2 regions of the Pseudoalteromonas sp. Of7M-16 genome follow, and region 1 is predicted to be linked to the other one. Evidence: riboswitches for the same ligand, from Rfam matches in the RefSeq annotation. Region 1 holds a riboswitch; the other holds the start of a gene.
The links. Region 1 has a riboswitch for lysine ahead of lysC (lysine-sensitive aspartokinase 3). Riboswitches for the same ligand answer to the same signal wherever they lie in the genome.
Positions count from the first base shown of each region.

Region 2: another riboswitch for lysine. It lies ahead of dapA (4-hydroxy-tetrahydrodipicolinate synthase); the one in region 1 lies ahead of lysC (lysine-sensitive aspartokinase 3).

Region 1 is NZ_JAKRFY010000022.1:46,253-49,426, forward strand. Features, by position in the region: gene nhaD (sodium:proton antiporter NhaD) at 21-1,268, shown strand; lysine riboswitch at 1,388-1,561, shown strand; gene lysC (lysine-sensitive aspartokinase 3) at 1,649-2,995, shown strand; gene MHN81_RS20150 (DUF924 family protein) at 3,157-3,174, shown strand, end outside.
Region 2 is NZ_JAKRFY010000017.1:49,268-52,441, forward strand. Features, by position in the region: gene MHN81_RS17195 (hybrid sensor histidine kinase/response regulator) at 1-1,128, opposite strand, end outside; lysine riboswitch at 1,355-1,531, shown strand; gene dapA (4-hydroxy-tetrahydrodipicolinate synthase) at 1,650-2,534, shown strand; gene MHN81_RS17205 (2,3,4,5-tetrahydropyridine-2,6-dicarboxylate N-succinyltransferase) at 2,545-3,174, shown strand, end outside.

The sequences.
Region 1 (3,174 bases):
ATTACAGGTTGTTTACGCGTATGGTCACTTCCATAATCCTAACCCTAATAGCGCTAGCTTTTGTGCTTATCGTTATAGAGGATATTATCCATGTAAACAAGGCCAAAACGACGCTTTTTTTTGGCACTTTATGTTGGATTATCGCTTTTATCTCTCCAATTCATGGCGAAAGCTCAGAAACTATACAACATCAGCTCGATCACAACATCTTAGAAATTGCGACGTTATGGCTTTTTTTAATGGCTGCGATGACTTTTGTTGCTTATTTAAACTCTAAAGGTTTTATTCAAAACATTGTCCATCGCATCATGCCTGAGCAGATCAGCGAGAGAAAGTTAATGTTTCTCGTCGGTGCTTTTGCGTTTATATTTTCTTCGATTTCTGACAACATTACTGCGACGCTAATATCTTTGGCTGTTGTCATGTCCTTAAAACTGGATGCGAAAAAGCTAGTAAAGTATGCCACATTAATCATTTTTAGCGTAAATTCTGGTGGTGTTTCGCTGATCACTGGTGATGTAACAACCTTGATGATATTTTTGGCGGGTAAAGTCACAATACCGGATCTCTTGCTGTTAGTTTTGCCGGCCATCGTGAGCGTATTTGCATTGGCAGCAATGTTATCCATCGGTATGAATGAGCAACTTTACTTTGCACGCCAAGAATTACGCCGTATTGAAAAGACTGACATAACGATTGCAGTCATTTTTATGTCCACCGTACTTGCCACGTTGTTTTTAAGTGTTCATTATCAAGTACCGCCTATGCTGACGTTTTTATTCGGTTTGTCATTTATGTTTCTAGTTGCGCAATTTTTAATGCGAAAAAAAGACGTCAACAAAAAGATAATCGATTACATTAGAGAAATAGAATACGACACGCTGCTATTTTTTGTAGGTGTACTGCTGTTGGTGGGGGCGCTTAAGGAAGTTGGCGTGTTAAGTATGTTTACTGAACTCTATCAATATTTGGCACCTGAATATGCAAATTATTTGGTTGGGTTGCTGAGTGCAGCAGTAGACAATGTACCACTAACCGCAGCGTTATTAAAAGCGCAGATCGAAATGACCCCGCAGCAATGGCTAACATTTACCTATGCAACAGGTGTGGGTGGCTCTATGCTAATTATTGGTTCCGCTGCGGGTATTATTGCGATGAGTAAAGTAAAAGCATTGACCTTTATGAGTTATTTAAAAATGGCGCTGTATTTACTGATTGCTTATACCATAGGTTACGCTGGATCGTATTATATGGGGCAACTTATTTAAGTCTTTTTTGGTGTTAAGGTACAAAACTACTTGACACCTAGACGTCTAAAAGATAGTTTTTAAAAGCCTGCTCTTGTAGCAGGTTTTATTTTGCCGGTGTTCAGCTTAATACCCGCAAAATAGACAGAAGAGGTGCGATGCTTAGGTAGCTTGTTCGAGGACACGACATCCGACGACAGCAAGCGAGGGAAGTATTCGCCGAGGAAAGTGATTGGTCGTATCAATGACTTTTCGGTTTACGGGGTTGAATCCTCGGAACTGTCACCGTTTATTGGTGGAGAGCTTCTGGCAGTGGTTTTTTCAATATATTTCTATTTCCTCTTGCCAAGTTAGTTCTCCTTATTTTTTTGATAGTACATGTGCTATCACAAGGAGATAAAATGAATTCCCAGTCTGTTGTTGCTAAGTTCGGTGGTACAAGTGTTGCTGACTACACTGCTATGCATCGTTGTGCACAAATTATTAATGACGACCCTAAGGTAAAAGTCGTGGTTGTAAGTGCCAGTGCAGGTGTTACAAATCACCTAGTAGAGCTAGTTCAACAAAAAGCCAATCATCAAGAGCGTTTGGCACTGGTAGACGCGGTTATGCAAATTCAGCACCGCATTCTTGAACATGTCACCCTAGACTCAGACTTACAAATAGGTTTCAAAGAAACTTATTCAGAATTTAAAGAAATAGCAATGTTACCCGCACTGAGTGCACAGCAATGTGACGAAGTGTTGAGTTTTGGTGAACGTTTTTCTTCATTCATTTTTACTCAAGTGCTACGAACGCTAGGCGTCAATTCAGTCCGCTTTGACGTTAGAAACATTCTAAAAACGGATAGTAATTTTTCAAAAGCGACACCAGATATTGAAGCTTCAGCAGCAGCCGCTGCTGAACATTTGGCTCCGCTGTTAGATAATCATGTGGTAGTAACACAGGGTTTTATCGGCAGTGATAAATATGGGCAAACGACCACTTTGGGCCGCGGTGGTTCTGATTACAGTGCGGCGTTAATCGCAGAGGCAATTGATGCTGACAGTGTGCAAATTTGGACTGATGTAGTTGGCATTTTCAGTACAGATCCTAGACTCTGTACTAAAGCGAAACCAATTCCGAGATTGAGCTTTGACGAAGCGGCTGAAATGGCAACGTTTGGCGCGAAAGTGCTGCATCCAGCGACGATTTTACCTGCCAGCAGAAAAGGTATCTCTGTTTTTGTCGGCTCAAGTAAAGCGCCTGAGCAAGGTGGTACTTGGATTGAAAAAGAAACTCAGGCTCAGTCTGGGATCCGTGCCGTCACACAACGTAAGAACCAAATCCTATTAACATTAAAAAGCCCTGAAATGTTGTTAGCAAGCGGCTTTCTCGCGAAAATTTTTACGATATTAAGTAACTACAATATATCGGTCGATCTTGTTACGACTTCTGAAATAAGTGTTGCTTTGACCTTAGATAATGCGCCTAATGCGTCACGTCCAGAGCTTGAACAAGCGTGTCTTGATGAGCTTGGTGAATTTTGTCACGTTAGTGTAGAGAACAATTTGACGTTAGTCGCTATGATAGGCTCTGAAATTCAGCTAAAAGGGGGAGATGATTGTTTGGTTGATGTGTTATCTGAATTCGATATACGTCTAATTTGCCATGGTGCAAGTCGTCACAATTTATGCTTCTTAGTTGAACAGGCCAGCTCAGATCAAGTCGTTCAAGCAATCCATCAAAAATTGTTGGAAGCGGCCTAAAATTCTGGTTTTACGATAGTAGCTTAGGTATATTTTCTAGGCTACTATCGTTTCTGTTGTTGATGAAATAACTTTATAACAAATATTAATGATAAAGTTGCAATAAAGAACCCAAGGTGGCACTCTTAATAAAGTAACAATAATTTGCATAAGGGCCTCCCATGCAGTATCAAGATATC
Region 2 (3,174 bases), on a different contig from region 1:
TTGGGTTTGACTTATACCTGGCCCGGTATCTGTGATCAGGCAGTGAAAGATGGCTTCTTCTTCACTCCTTTGATGACAATCCGCTTCTAGCCTCACTTCTCCGTATTCAGTGTATTTCACAGCATTATCTAATATTTGCCCAACCAACCAAGCTAACCGATTGTGATCACAATCGACAACTTGAGATAAACCAGACCCTAAGTCCGTTGTAAAATTTAATGATTTTTGCTGTAGCAGAGGCTTATAAATTGCTAACGAGTGAGACAAAGTATCAAATAGACAAGCGGTTTTATTGTCTAACTTAATTTCTTTATTCTCTGATAGAACATTGTAATCATCTATTGCTGAGAGCAGAATATTGAGCTGCTTTGCAGCGTGCTCGACAACCTCTAAATGAGCAGGTTGAGCTGATTCTTTAAACAGCGCAAGATACCCCATAACGGCTTGCAGTGGTGTACGCATCTCGTGACTTGCTCGCGCCAAGAACTCACTCTTACTACGCTTCAAGCGATTGGCTTCAATGCGCAGTGTCTGAAGCCGCGTAATTTTATTTTGAATGCTTTTTTCCATCGGATAGAAAATCCAACGCGCTTCAATAATGAGGATCAGCATGCCAAATAGCCAAATAAATAACTCGACATTTTGCAGCTTCTTTACTTTGTTAGTAGCAACTAACTCATGTAGTGTAACCGCCTGATCTAGTGCAACTAAAAGTTCGTTGGCTCGAGATTGCACTTGGATTAATTTTTCGACTTTCAAATTGCCGACAAGGGCTAGGCTATGCGCAGTTTTGACTAAATCAATGTACTCTTCAACCCGTGCTGCCAATGCAACCGGGGGGTGAAAATAAAACTGTTGCAGGTCAGAAGATAAATGACTATATCTACCACCCGACTTTGCTAATAAAAAAGCTTGGTTTTCAGCCATTTTATCTAATGCATCACGCAGCATTTGCTGTTCATCAAACGTACCTGGATGCTCGCGTATGTACTCAGCCCCTAATAGTAACGCCGTTTTTTGCGACAGCATTCTCTGCATCCCCGCCGTATTGATCACGTAAGTACTGGCAGCTTGCTGAGACAAGAGTATCTGCATTGTTGCCATCGCCGTAGTGATGACAATGATCATAATAGAAATCGCTAAAATATACCTGAAGCGAAATGTTTTCAATATCTTAAGCAACCGGCTGCCTCCGTGTTTGGCGCAAAATAATAGAGATAAAATTGAGCTGTATACAAACAGAAGTGTAGCTTAATTTCAGTCTTTTACAGATTGGAGCTTGACACCTAGACGGCCAAAATGTTTCAATCCCGTCTGACCCTATTATCGCAAAATAGCTGTAATGGCTATTTTGAGGGCTGGAAGAGGTGCGTTATTCAGGTAGCTAAATTGAGGAGAGCAAACTCCGATGACATTTAGTGAGGGGAATTAACGCCGAGAAGAAATCATCTTTGCTAATTGATTTTTTCGGGCGCATGGGCTGAATCCCAGCGACTGTCACCAACATATTTGGTGGAGAGCTTCTGGTCTTAGAAAGATAAGGCCATGCCTTATGCTATTTTAAGTCCATTGCTCTTCGAATTTTAATTGTTCGGAAGCTGGATTTGCACTTCAAGTCACCTTCCGAGCTGCATTTAAGTTCGGTAGAGATGAAATCTAAATACAACTTATCTGACTACCCGTTATGGACAGCGCTTGTTACGCCGTTCGACGATAACAACCACGTTGATTTTCACACGTTAGCGCAACTAGTACTTGCACAACAACAAGCTGGTAATGGCATACTTTTACTCGGTAGTACCGGTGAAGGGCTTGCACTGTCACAGCAAGAGCAGCGCGACATTGTGCGTTATGTTTGTGAGCTGTCGCCAACGGTGCCATTGATGGTTGCTATTGGCGGCCATGATCTTGCGTTACAACTCGACTGGGTTGAATTTTGCAACACCCAACCGATCGATGCCTTTTTGGTTGGCTCACCGCTCTACGCGAAGCCAGGTAACGTGGGCCTGACACACTGGTTTAAAACATTATTGGATGCCAGTAATCACCCATGCATGTTGTACAACGTTCCTGGACGCAGCGCTGTTTCAATAAGCCCAAATGTTATTGAAAATCTTGCTTCCCATCCCAAACTATGGGCGCTCAAAGAAGCCAGTGGTGATATTGCTACCTTTGAATCTTTCCGCAAAGCATCACCTGATCTCGCTATTTATAGTGGAGACGATGGATTGATGCCGTACTTTGCACAAGCGGGCGCAGCAGGCCTTGTCTCTGTTGCTGCCAATGCTTGGCCTCAGCAAACAGCAGAGTTTGTAAAGCGCTCGCTTGCTGGCACGTTTCCAAATTTATTTACCACTTGGACAGACGCGGTAAACAGCTTGTTTAGCGTAGCCAACCCGATCCCCGTCAAGGTCTTAATGCACTTGCAAGGACAGCTGGCTTCGCCGCGTCTTCGCCCACCACTGACCCACTTAGAGCTCAGTGACACAACGTTTATCAAAACCGCAAATTCAACTATTTTATCTTGGAGTTAAGGAAGTATACATGAGCTGGTTAACCCTATTAAACAACCTAGAAAATGGCACTGTTCGCGCAGCGACACAGGATGAACAAGGCAACTGGCATGCCAATGTCGAGGTCAAAGAAGGTATCCTAGAAGCCTTTAGAAACGGTACAAATACAGAATACCCAGGAGGCTTTGTCGACAAAGATAACTTAGCACCTCAAGGATTCGCGGCTGAAGCCGGTGTGAGAATGGTCCCAGGTGGAAGCAGCGTTCGACGTGGCGCATATGTCGCTTCAGGCACAATTATTATGCCACCAGCTTACGTGAATATCGGTGCGTATATCGATGAAGGTACTATGGTAGATAGCCATGCTTTGGTTGGCTCTTGTGCACAAATTGGTAAAAATGTGCATCTCAGCGCGGCCGTACAGGTAGGCGGTGTATTAGAGCCGGTCGGGGCAAGCCCAGTGGTCGTGGAAGACGATGCTTTCATTGGCGCAGGTTGCGTTTTAGTTGAAGGCGTTGTAGTGAAAAAAGGCGCTGTATTGGCACCTGGCGTACGTCTCTCTGCAAGTATTCCTGTGTATGACTGCGTTAACGAAAGGGTATTAGAAAAAGGCGAAGCAATCCCTGAAAATGCCATTGTTATCCCAGGCTCTCGCCCTGCA